Regions from separate parts of the Agrobacterium sp. O3.4 genome, predicted to be linked through region 1. Evidence: riboswitches for the same ligand, from Rfam matches in the RefSeq annotation. Region 1 holds a riboswitch; each other region holds the start of a gene.
What was found. Region 1 has a riboswitch for thiamine pyrophosphate ahead of M0412_RS16610 (ABC transporter permease). Riboswitches for the same ligand answer to the same signal wherever they lie in the genome.
Positions count from the first base shown of each region.

Region 2: it holds a riboswitch for thiamine pyrophosphate, as region 1 does, so the genes downstream of both, thiC (phosphomethylpyrimidine synthase ThiC) here and M0412_RS16610 (ABC transporter permease) in region 1, are expected to answer to the same signal.
Region 3: it holds a riboswitch for thiamine pyrophosphate, as region 1 does, so the genes downstream of both, thiB (thiamine ABC transporter substrate binding subunit) here and M0412_RS16610 (ABC transporter permease) in region 1, are expected to answer to the same signal.

Region 1 is NZ_JALPZP010000002.1:837,855-842,070, reverse strand. It holds gene M0412_RS16615 (alpha-glucosidase) at 1-1,391, shown strand, start outside; TPP riboswitch at 1,428-1,530, shown strand; gene M0412_RS16610 (ABC transporter permease) at 1,659-2,444, shown strand; gene M0412_RS16605 (ABC transporter substrate-binding protein) at 2,441-3,391, shown strand; gene M0412_RS16600 (hydroxyethylthiazole kinase) at 3,388-4,128, shown strand; gene thiE (thiamine phosphate synthase) at 4,115-4,216, shown strand, end outside.
Region 2 is NZ_JALPZP010000003.1:19,536-23,751, forward strand. It holds gene thiS (sulfur carrier protein ThiS) at 4-201, opposite strand; gene thiO (glycine oxidase ThiO) at 170-1,174, opposite strand; gene thiC (phosphomethylpyrimidine synthase ThiC) at 1,176-2,999, opposite strand; TPP riboswitch at 3,092-3,203, opposite strand; gene M0412_RS17385 (acyl carrier protein) at 3,386-3,637, shown strand; gene M0412_RS17390 (acyl-CoA dehydrogenase family protein) at 3,637-4,216, shown strand, end outside.
Region 3 is NZ_JALPZP010000003.1:178,122-182,337, forward strand. It holds gene thiP (thiamine/thiamine pyrophosphate ABC transporter permease ThiP) at 1-1,337, opposite strand, end outside; gene thiB (thiamine ABC transporter substrate binding subunit) at 1,357-2,370, opposite strand; TPP riboswitch at 2,408-2,518, opposite strand; gene M0412_RS18100 (VOC family protein) at 2,564-2,956, opposite strand; gene M0412_RS18105 (ABC-F family ATP-binding cassette domain-containing protein) at 3,048-4,216, opposite strand, start outside.

The DNA.
Region 1 (4,216 bases):
GGGCGATCCCGGAAAAGATCGAGTTCTTCGCGGGCGATGCCTTCACCGATATCGTCTCCGCCCTGTCGCTGCGGTTCGGACGCCAGCCGGAACTGCCGGAATGGGTCTATAACGGCGCGATCATCGGATTAAAGGACGGCGTCAACTCCTTTGCTCGATTGGAGAAAATCCGTGCGGCCGGAACGAAGGTTTCCGGCCTCTGGTGCGAGGACTGGGTGGGCCTGCGCCAAACATCTTTCGGCGCGCGTCTCTTCTGGGACTGGCAGGCCAATGACACCCGCTACCCGCATCTGCGCCAGAAGATCGCCGAGCTGGCCGATCACGACATTCGTTTCCTGGGCTATGTGAACCCCTATCTCTGCGTTGACGGCCGGCTATTCCCGGTCGCCGAGGAAGCCGGTTATTTCGCAACTGGCGCAGACGGCAAGACGGCGCTGGTGGATTTCGGCGAATTCGACTGCGGCGTCGTCGATTTCACCAATCCGGCCGCCGCCGACTGGTTTGCCGAAGAGATCATCGGCAAAAACATGCTGGATTTCGGCCTTTCCGGCTGGATGGCCGATTTTGGCGAATATCTGCCGATCGACATCAACCTTTCCAACGGTGTCGATGCCAAGCTGATGCACAATGCCTGGCCCACCCTCTGGGCCGAGGTTAACGCGAAGGCCGTCGAAAGCCGGGGCAAGACGGGTGAAGCGCTGTTTTTCATGCGCGCCGGCTTCACCGGCGTGCAGGCCCATTGCCCGCTGATCTGGGGCGGCGACCAGTCCGTCGATTTCTCCCGCCACGACGGGCTTGTCACCGTCATCTGCGGCGCGCTCTCCTCCGGCCTGATGGGCAACGCCTATCACCATTCCGACATCGGTGGATACACCAGCCTGTTTGGCAATGTCCGGACAGCGGAACTCATCATGCGGTGGACGGAGATGGCCGCCTTCACGCCTGTCATGCGCACCCATGAGGGCAACCGCCCGCGCGACAATCTCCAGATCGATCAGGACGAAACGGTTCTCGCCCATTTCGCTCGCATGACGGCAATTTACGTCGCGCTCGCCCCCTATCTTAAATCGCTTTCCGCAGAGGCGGCCGAGACAGGTCTGCCGGTGCAACGCCCGCTTTTCCTGCATTTCGAGGATGACCGGCAAACCTACGCCATTCAGGACAGTTATCTCTATGGAGCCGACGTGCTGGTTGCGCCGGTCTGGAAAGCGGGCGAAACGCAGCGCACGCTTTATCTTCCGGGCAATGGCGAATGGGTGCACCTGTGGAGCAGCGCGCGCCATCCCGGCGGGCGCGAAGTCACCATCGAAGCGCCGCTCGGCCAGCCGGCGGTTTTCTATCGTGCCGATAGCCGACATATCGCCCTGTTTGAACAGCTTCGCAGCATCTGAGCCGTTGACAGCCAGCTAAAAAAGCGACAGTTTCCGACGCATTCCGAGGGGAGCACCGAACGGTGCTGAGATGGCGATGAGCCGGACCCTTGAACCTGATCCGGGTCATGCCGGCGTAGGAACGGAAACTGTCGCACCCTTCAGGCGCTGCCCTTTCTCTTCTCCGCTTGGCCATGATCTCCGTGATTGTCACATCTGGAGACTGAATGATGATGCTGAAACCTTCTGTCCTTCGCACATGGTGCGTTTGCGTCTGAGGTCCGGCTCATGCGTGCCACCCATGCATTGAACGGTATCGGTCTCCTGCTGCTTCTGTGGCAGGCAGGCACTTGGCTGTTTGCGCCGCCGCGCTATATCCTGCCGTCGCCCGCCGATGTCGCCGCCGCCTTCTGGCGTCAGCCCGGCTTCCTGTTCGGCCAGGCCATGGTAACGCTTGGCGAAATGGCGCTCGGGCTAGCGGCCGGTGTTACGGCGGGCATTCTCGTCGCGTTTACGATCGCCGCCATCCCGCGTCTTGGCCGCCTCGTCTGGCCCATGGTTCTGGTGCTGCAGGCCTTCCCGGTCTTCGTGCTCGCCCCCATTCTCGTGCTCTGGTTCGGTTTCGGCATGGCCTCGAAAGTGGTGATGACGGCGATCATCATCTTCTTCCCCGTCGCCTCCTCCTTCACCGATGGCCTTAACCGCACGGATCGCGCCATTCTCGACGCCGCCTCGCTGACGGAAGCAAGCCACTGGCAGATCCTCACCCGGCTGCGCGTGCCGCTGGCGCTGCCATCGCTTATTTCCGGGCTGAGGGTCGCCGCACCACTCGCCCCGCTGGGCGCCGTCATCGGCGAATGGGTGGGTGCTTCGGCCGGGCTCGGTTTCGTCATGATCCAGTCAAATGCCCGCATGCAGACCGACACGATGTTTGCCGCCATGGCCATTCTTGCCGTCATGGCGGTGCTGCTGCGGCTCATCGTCGACCGGGCGACCGCCAATCTGGCCCCCTGGGCCAAGGAAACAGAACATACCATTCCTCTCAGATATTTACGGAGACTTTCGGCACCATGAAACGAACGCTTCTTTCCCTCGTCGTCGCGGCAGCAGGCGCATTTGCCCCCATGCAATCACAGGCGGCCGACAAGCTTACCGTATTGCTCGAATGGTTCGTGAACCCCGATCATGCGCCGATGGTGATCGCCAGGGAACGTGGCCTGTTTGCCGACGCCGGGCTGGAGGTGGAACTGGTGCCGCCGGCCGACCCTTCCGCCGTGCCGCGTCTCGTCTCGGCAAAGCAGGCCGATATCGGCGTGCATTACCAGCCGAACCTCTATCTCGATCACGATGCCGGCCTGCCGCTCGTGCGTTTCGGCACACTGGTGGAAACTCCGCTGAACACCGTCACGGTTCTCGCGGATGGGCCGATCAAGAGCCTGAAGGACCTGAAGGGCAAGAAGGTCGGTTTTTCCGTTTCCGGTTTTGAAGATGCGATGCTTAAGCGCATGCTGGAAAAGGACGGCCTGACGAAGGATAATGTCGAACTCATCAACGTCAATTTCTCGCTCTCGCCGTCGCTGATCGCCGGCAAGGTGGATGCAACGCTCGGCGGTTTCCGCAATTTCGAACTGACGCAGATGAAGCTCGAGGGGCACGAGGGCCGTTCCTTCTTCCCGGAAGAACATGGTGTGCCGGCCTATGACGAGCTGATCTTCGTCACCCATCGCGATCTCGCAAAAGACAACCGCCTGCCGCGTTTCCTCTCTGCCGTGGAGCAGGCCGCGATCTTCATCACCAATCACCCGCAGGACTCCTGGCAGCTTTTCATCAAAGCCTATCCGAACCTTGACGATGCGCTGAACAAGCAGGCCTTCTTCGACACGCTACCGCGTTTCGCCAAACGTCCCGCCGCTCTCGACCGCGCGCGCTACGACCGCTTCGGCGCCTTCATGCAGGAGATGCAGCTGATCAAGCAGGCACCGAAGGCAGACGATATCGCCGTGGAGCTGCAGCAGCCATGACGACGAATTTCCCGACAGCGGCAAAAGCCGCCGAGATTCTGGAGCGGGTGCGCAAGACGCGCCCGCGCGTACACTGCCTGATGAACACCGTGGTGCAGAAATTCACCGCCGACGGCATCACCGTCGTCGGCGGCATTCCCTCGATGACCACCTCGCTCGAGGAAATCGAGAGCTTCGTCACCAAGGCGGATGCATTGACCGTCAATCTCGGCACGCTGGATGCCGAGCGGCGCAAGGTCATCCGGCTGGCGATCGAGATCGCCAATGCATCCGGCAAGCCGTGGATCGTCGACCCCGTCCATTGCGATTATTCGCCATCCCGTCTGGAGTTTGCCCGCGAACTCATCGCACTTTCCCCGACGATCGTGCGCGGTAACCGCGCCGAAATGAGCCTGATCGGCGATGTGCCCGACGCGGTGCGGATCGAAACAGGGCCGGTCGATCATCTCCGCGACACGACCCGTGGCGTCAGGATCGTCAACGGTCATCCATGGATGGCAAAGGTCACCGGCACCGGTTGCCTCTCGGGCGGCATCATCGCCGCTTTCATGGCCGTGGAGAAAGATGCGCTGGCGGCGGCGTCCTCCGCCCTTGCCGTGACAGGGGTTTCCGCCGAGTTAGCTGCGAAACAGGCCAGAGGCCCCGGCACCTTCGAACCGGCATTTCTGGATGCGCTTTCCGAAATTTCAGGGGAAGACATCATCAACCACGCGAGGATAGAGCATGAACAAGGTTGATTACCGCCTCAACGCATTGGTCGATGCCAGTCTTGCCGATGTCGCGCCCTTACCCGAGCTTGCTTTGGCGGCCGCACTCAACGGTGCG
Region 2 (4,216 bases), on a different contig from region 1:
GCCTCAACCTCCCTGCATCGGCGAAAGGATTTCGACGCGGTCGAAAGCTTTCAGCAAATAATCGGCGCGCTCTTCCGAATGCACCAGATCGCCATTGACCGCCGTCGCCAGCCACTCGCCCTCATATTCGAGGCTGGCAAGCAGGCCGGCCAGCGTCTCGGCGGCAAGATCAAGCTCGTCGCCATTCACCAGAAGTTTCATGATCCTGTTCCTTTTGAATAAGAGTTTGGCAGACGATCCCGGCCGCATGCTGCGCCATCGCCGGCGAGAGCAGAAAGCCATGCCGGTAAGCGCCGTTGATGAAGACGGTTCGCCCGTCCTCGGTCACATCAGGCAGATTGTCGGGATAGGCGGGGCGCACGCCCGTGCCGGTCTCGATGATTTCCGCCTCCGCAAAGGCCGGATGCACGGCATAGGCGGCATTGAGGAATTCCATCATCGAGCGGGCGGAAATCGCTCCGGCATCCTCCGTCTCGATCATCGTCGCACCCACCATGAAACGGCCGGGCTCACGCGGCACGATGTAAAGCGGAATGCGCGGATGCAGCAGCCGGACGGGACGGGAGAGGGAGATCTCTGGCGTGCGGAGATAAAGCATCTCTCCCCGCACACCGCGAAGGCTGAAAATCGTTCCTACCGCCGCAGACCCGGTGCAATCCACCACCCGGGCGAACCGCTGTTCATCCACCGAAACGCCCATATGAAACGGCACACCCATGGCGCAAAGCCGCTCATGCAGCGATTTCAAAGCAAGGCGCGGATCGAGATGTCCCTCGCCCGGGAAGTAAAGTCCGGATCGGAATCGGCCGGCAAGATCAGGCTCCAGAGCGGCGATTTCGCCCTCATCCACCCAGCGATAGCCACTGGTCCGCGATGCGAAACGAGACAGCTCCGCCATGTCGCGGGCAGGCGCGACCACCAGCGTGCCGTTACGGACTACAAGGCCGGGAGCCGCTTCGTCCCACCAGTCAGGCGCCACCTTACCGAGCGTCAGAACCGCCTCTTGAGCACTTTCACGCTCGCACCAAGGCGCCAGCATGCCGCCCGCATAGAACGACGCCCCACGAGAAGGCTCGGAATTGCGCTCCGACACCTCGACAGCAACACCGCTCCGCGCCAGCTCGAAGGCCGCCGTCAATCCGGCGACCCCCGTTCCCTTGACAAGAACGCGCATTTTATTCGGCATTTGCAGGCGTCGGCAGCGGCATATAAAGCTCGCCGCCTTCCTTGAAGCGGGCGGCCATGGCCTCCAGCCCCTCCTTCTGCGCCTCGGCGCGGATATCATGGGAAATCCGCATTGAGCAGAATTTCGGCCCGCACATGGAGCAGAAATGCGCGACCTTGTGCGCCTCCTTCGGCAGGGTCTCATCATGGAAAGACCGCGCCGTATCCGGGTCGAGCGACAGGTTGAACTGATCTTCCCAGCGGAATTCGAACCTTGCGCGCGAAAGCGCATCATCCCGCACCTGTGCCGCCGGATGGCCCTTGGCAAGGTCGGCGGCATGGGCAGCGATCTTGTAGGTGATGACACCGACCTTCACGTCGTTACGGTCAGGCAGGCCGAGATGTTCCTTGGGCGTGACGTAGCAGAGCATCGCGGTGCCGAACCAGCCGATCATCGCCGCACCGATGCCTGACGTAATGTGGTCGTAACCGGGTGCAATATCGGTCGTCAGCGGTCCAAGCGTATAGAAGGGCGCCTCGCCGCAGGTCTTCAGCTGCTTGTCCATGTTTTCCTTGATCTTGTGCATCGGCACATGGCCGGGGCCTTCGATCATCACCTGGCAGTCCTTCGCCCAGGCGATCTGCGTCAGCTCGCCCAACGTCTCCAGCTCGGCGAACTGAGCCGCGTCGTTGGCGTCGGCGATCGAGCCGGGACGCAGACCATCGCCCAGCGAGAAGGAAACGTCATAGGCGCGGCAAATGTCACAAATCTCGTCGAAATGCTCATAAAGAAAGCTCTCGCGATGATGATGCAGACACCACTTGGCCATGATCGACCCACCGCGCGAGACGATGCCGGTAACGCGGTTGACGGTGAGCGGAATGTAATGCAGCCGCACGCCGGCATGGATGGTGAAATAATCCACCCCCTGCTCCGCCTGCTCGATCAGGGTGTCGCGAAACACCTCCCAATTCAGGTCCTCGGCAATACCATTGACCTTCTCCAGCGCCTGATAAAGCGGCACTGTGCCGATCGGCACCGGCGAATTACGGATGATCCATTCGCGGATATTGTGGATGTTGCGCCCGGTCGAAAGGTCCATGACGGTATCCGCGCCCCAGCGGATCGCCCAGACCATCTTCTCCACCTCTTCCGCCATGGAGGAAGTGACGGCAGAATTGCCGATATTGGCGTTGATCTTCACCAGAAAATTGCGGCCGATGATCATCGGTTCAAGTTCCGAATGATTGATATTGGCAGGAATGATGGCCCGACCCGACGCCACTTCCTGCCGAACGAATTCGGCCGTCACGTAGTCAGGGATATGCGCGCCAAAGCTTTCTCCGTCGCGCACCAGCTTCTCCTTGGCCGCCTCGCGCCCGAGATTTTCGCGGATGGCGATGAATTCCATTTCCGGGGTGATGATGCCGGCTCGCGCATAGGCAAGCTGTGTCACCGCTTTGCCGGCAGTCGCCCTGAGTGGCTGGTGGCGCACGGAAAATTCCGGCGTCAGGCGCTCGCCGGTGGCAAAGCCGTTATCCTCCGGCTTGACGTGCCGACCCTCGTAAGCCTCGACATCACCACGTGCCACGACCCAGTCATGACGCAGTCGCGGCAGACCTTTTTCAATCAGAACGGGATGCGTGGGATCGGTATAGGGACCGGAGGAATCATAAACCGTTACCGGCGGTTCGCCTGCCGTCGGGTGGACGGCGATCTCGCGCATCGGCACGCGGATATGCGGATGTAAAATTCCTGGCTTGTGGATTTTCGTGGAGGCCGCATGCGGCCCGGTGGTGACCGACAGCGGGATATTCTTGGCAGCGATATTCATCTTGAGGCTCCAAAGTTTGACAGTGGAGACCCAGTTCGAGCCGGAATGATGGAAAATACCGCCGCCGACAGCGCAATGCACACGCCAGCCGACATCAGGTTTTTGCACCGTCCCTACGCCAGTATGAACTGGATCAGGTTCAACGGGTCACTGCGCATGAAAGCAGAATCTCAGCCCCTTGACGGGACACCCCTGGTGAATGGCCACAGGAAAAAACACCGGCCGCCTTTTGTCAAGGCCGCCGATCAACGCTTGGCAAAGGTGCGGGAATGGCGCATGCTGCCGTTAGTTGTAATTAACCTAACGGTTTAGGTGAATATTATCGTTTGCGACATAACGATAAGCACAAACCTTCCTAATGTTAATTTCATTGGAGATACGTCGGAATGAATGCGACTATTCGTGAAATACTGGCAAAATTCGGCCAGCTTCCCACCCCCGTCGATACGATTGCAGATGAAGCAGATCTTTATGCGGCAGGCCTTTCTTCCTTTGCATCGGTGCAACTGATGCTGGGTATCGAAGAAGCATTCGATATCGAGTTTCCCGACAATCTGCTGAACCGCAAGTCTTTCGCCAGCATCAAGGCCATTGAAGACACCGTTAAGCTCATCCTGGATGGTAAAGAGGCTGCCTGATGAACGTGACCGTAGCGCCGCAGGATGAAACGCTGTCCGCGCGCGCGGGCCGTGTCGCGACCATTGCCGCCAAACATGCGGATGAGGTGGATGTCACCGGCCGCTTCCCGCAGGAAGCTGTCGATGCGCTGCGGCAGGAACGCCTGCTGGGCATCCAGGTCCCCTCCGCCCTCGGCGGTGAAGGCGCATCCCTGCAGCAAATCGCCGATATCTGCGCGCGGATCGGCCAGGCCTGTTCGGCAGCTGCGATGATTTTCGCCATGCATCACATCAAGCTGTCCAGCCTGGTGGAACACGGCGAGGCAAGCGCATGGCATGCGGGCTTCATGCGCCGCATCGCCGGCGAACAGCTTCTGCTCGGCTCCGCCACCACCGAAGGCGGCATTGGCGGCAATCTACGCAATTCCATCTGCGCGATCGAGGTGGATGGCGATAGCTGCCGGCTGGAAAAGGATGCCACCGTCATTTCCTATGGCAGTAATGCCGATGCGATCCTCATCACCTCGCGCGCCCATAAGGACGCCGCGCCTGCCGATCAGGTGATGACGGTTTTCCTGAAAAACCAGTACACGCTCGAAA
Region 3 (4,216 bases), on a different contig from region 1:
AGGCTGGCGGAAAGCCGGCCGGTGCGCAAAAAATGGCTGTTAAAGGCCGGATCCAGCACCCGCATGGCAAGCGGCAGCGCCATCAGCATATTGATGATCGCCACGAGAACCGGCGCATAAAAGCTGACATCACCAAAGGGTCGCAACAACAGAAACCATCCGCTTCCGAGCACGACAGGCGGCACCAGCAGTACAAGCGAAGACCCCGCGCCGAGCGTGGCGGACAGAAAGCGCAACGGCCGAACCGCCCGCCGCCGTGAACCAACGGCCTGACGCGCACCGATGATCGCAAAACAGCAGAGCACGACGAGAGTTGCGGAGAGCGCGGCAATGGCAAGGCTGGTGGCAGCCGCTCGCAAAAAAATCGGTGCCGACAGAAGGCGCGGCAGGTCGGCACTCAAGCCTGAGACGGCTACGGCCACAAGCGGCAGTCCGATCAGCAGAACCGCAAGAATGATCGCCGCCCCGTCCCAGAGACGTGCACCAACCCCTTTGCCATCGAAGCGGCGAAGGGGCCGCCCAAGCGAGGCGATTTCCGCTTCCGGCGATGGCAGAAAGGCAAGAAGGCCAAGCAGGATTGCGGTAAGGACAATCTGTAAAACTGAGAGCGCGATCGCCCGCTGCGGATCGAAATCGAACCGCAGCGCCTGATAGATCGCCACCTCCAGTGTCGTGGCTGCCGGGCCACCACCAAGCAGCAGCACCAGCGTGAAGCTGGTGGCGCACAGCATGAAGACAAGTCCGGCAATACCGGGAACAAGCCGCGAAATCGCCGGCCATTCGATGAAGCGGAAAGTTGAAACCGGCCCCATGCCCAGGCTTGCCGCCATGCGCCAATATTCACCCGGAATGCGCTCCAGCCCGGCCAGCATTAGCCGCACGCAGAGCGGCAGATTGAAGAACACGTGGGCGATAAGAATCCCGGAAAGGCCGTAAATGCTGAAGGGTTGCTCCGCGCCGGCAAAAACGAGAACCGTATTCAAGACACCCTGCCTGCCCCAGATGGCGATAATGCCGAATGCGCCGACAATGACCGGCAGCCCCATCGGCACCGCCATCAGCCTGATAATCCATATCCTTCCCCAAAAATCCCGCCGTCGGGCGAGCGCCAGCGCCACCGGCAGGCCGAGAACGATGGACAGGAAGGTGGAAAGCATTGCCTGATAAAGCGTGAAGCGCAGGATACGCAGCGTATAGGTATCCATGATGCCCGCAGCCGATGCGCCGGCATCAAAAGACAGGAGGGCCGCAACAGCGAGCGCCATGAACAGGAAAACGGCGGCAAAGGCCGCCGTTCCGAAAACAATGGATCGCCGGTAATCGCGACGCAGCATCATGGGTGGGCGTGCCTTTTCCTCAATTCATGCTCATGGCCACAAGCCATTCGTCGATCCAGGCCTTGCGGTTCTTCGCCACCTCTTCCGGATCCATCAGAAAGGTCTTGGCAGGCACGACGAGTTTGGAAAACGCCTCGGGCAAAGGCTTCGATGTCGCCGCAACCGGCATCATCCAGTTGTTTTCGGGAATGGCATCCTGAAAACCTGATGTGAGCGTGAAAGCAAGAAACTGCTTTGCCAATTGCTTGTGCGGTGCGTTTTTGAGAAGGCCGGCCACTTCGATCTGGATGTAATGTCCCTCCGAGAAGGAGGCAGCCTGATAGCGATCCGTCTTTTCGGCGACCATGTGATAGGCAGGCGAAGTGGTGTAGGAAAGCACCATCGGCACCTCACCCTTGGTGAAGAGACCGTAGGATTCCGACCAGCCCGGCGTGACAGTCAGGATGCGTTTCCTGAGCTTCGCCCAGGCCTCGGGAGCCTTGTCGCCATATACCGATTTCACCCACAGAAGTAGCCCAAGCCCCGGCGTGGAGGTACGCGGATCCTGAATGGCGATCTTCTGCGAAGGATCGCCGTCCACCAGTTCTTTCAGGCTCATCGGCGGATTTTTTACCGTCTGCGTGTCATAGATGACCGCGAAGTGCCCATAATCATAGGGGACGAAGACATCGTCCTCATAACCACCCGGCACCTTGGCCGCCGATGTATCGATGCCGCTGACATCGAAAAGGCCGGTCTGTTTCGCTTCCGCGATGAGGTTGGTGTCGAGACCAACGACGACATCCGCCCTGGATCCCGCACCTTCCAGTTTCAGGCGGTTGAGCAGCGCCACACCATCCGCCACGCCGATAAAATTGACCGTGCAACCACAAACCTTCTCGAAGGCTTCCTTGACCTTGGGACCGGGTCCCCATTCGGACACGAAGCTCTCATAGGTGTAGACGGTGAGTTCCTGCTTGTCCTGTGCGACGGCAAGGCCGGGCAGAAACAGCGAGGCGGCAACGATGGAATTCAGGAAAAGACGACGGCGCACGGGTATCTCCTCAAAACAAAAAGGGAAATAGCCGCCTGCCTTGAAGCCGTCTAATCCCTCCGCCGGTATGAACCGGATCAGGTTCTTCGGGTTGGCAAGCCTCTCAGCCTTTTGCACGCAAGCACAAAAGACACCCCGTTAGATCAAGATGATGGTGTAGTCCCGCCGTCTGCGATTGGCAAGATGGCTGTCGTCAGCCCTGCGCCGTCATATGCACCAGTTCCCAGACGTGACCATCAGGATCCTGAAAACTGCCGGCATACATGAAGCCGTGATCCTGAACGGGTTTCCAGCCACTGCCACCGGAGGCAAGCGCGGTTGCAATCATCCGGTCGATTTCCTCGCGGCTTCCGGCGGACAGGCAGGTCAGCACTTCGGTGCTACTCTTCGCATCGGCAATATCGCCATTGATGAAATCGCGAAAACGCTCTTCCTGGAGCAGCATCACGAAGATGTTCTCCTCCACGATCATGCAGAGCGTTCGATCGTCAGAATATTCTGGATTGAAGCTGAAACCCAGCGCCGTGAAGAAGTTTCTGGATGTCTCGATATTCTTGACGGGCAGATTGACGAAGATCATGCGCATTTTCTGAACTCCTCCGAACCCGCACAGGAAACGGCAATTCCGCCTCCCTGTCAAAGGCGGATACAACTCAATCGGCAAAAGACGATCGCCTTCAGCCTTCCAGTTCCTCGCGCAGCATCTCCAGCTCCAGCCATTCTTCTTCCATGGTCTCGAGCTTTTCACGCAGCTTGGTCATTTCCTGCGCCAGCGTATTGAATGTGGCAGGATCCTTGGTGAATAGCGCGGGATCAGCCATGCGCTGCTCACGTTTTGCGATTTCGCTCTGCGCTTTTTCCATCTCCTTCGGCAGATTTTCGAGTGCGAATTTCTGCTTGAAAGAAAGCTTTCCCTTGGCCTTTGCAGGCTCCTGCGAAGCGGAAGTCGAAGGTGCGGCCTTCGCCTTTTCCTGTTTCTCCGCCTTGCGTTTTTCCTCCGCCGCGCCCTTGCGCTGCGCCATCATATCCGAATAACCGCCGGCATATTCGATCCAGCGTCCATCCGGCTGATCCGGATTGGCGGGTGCAATGGTGGAGGTGACGGTACGGTCAAGAAAATCACGGTCGTGGCTGACGAGGATGACGGTGCCGGAAAAACCCGCAACGATTTCCTGCAACAGATCGAGCGTTTCGATATCGAGATCGTTGGTCGGCTCGTCGAGGATCAGGAGGTTGGTCGGCCGCGCCAGAATGCGCGCCAGAATAAGCCGGGCACGCTCGCCGCCAGAGAGGTTGCGGATCGGCGTGCGGGCCTGTTCCGGCTGGAACAGGAAATCCTTCATGTAACCCGTAACGTGCTTCACTTCGCCATTGACCAGCAGATTGTCGCCGCGCCCATCAGTCAGGTAATGCGCCAGCGTATCGTTGGGATTGAGATCCTCACGCTTCTGGTCAAGCGTTGCGATTTCCAGATTGGTGCCGAGCTTCACCGTTCCGCTATCGGGCTCAAGCTGGCCGGTCAGCATTTTCAAAAGTGTGGTTTTGCCGGCACCATTCGGCCCGACGAAACCGATACAATCGCCACGATGCACCCTGAGCGAAAACGGCGCGACGATCACGCGCTCATCGTAAGCCTTGGTGATGGCCTCGGCCTCGATGACCAGCTTGCCGGATTCCCGCACGTCCGAAGCCGTGGCCTGCACGGAGCCCTGCGGTCCCTTGTGGCCGCGATATTCGGCGCGCATGGCCTGAAGTTCACCGACGCGGCGCATGTTGCGCTTGCGCCGCGCGGTCACGCCGTACCGCATCCAGTGTTCTTCACGCTCGATCGCCTTGCCAAGCTTGT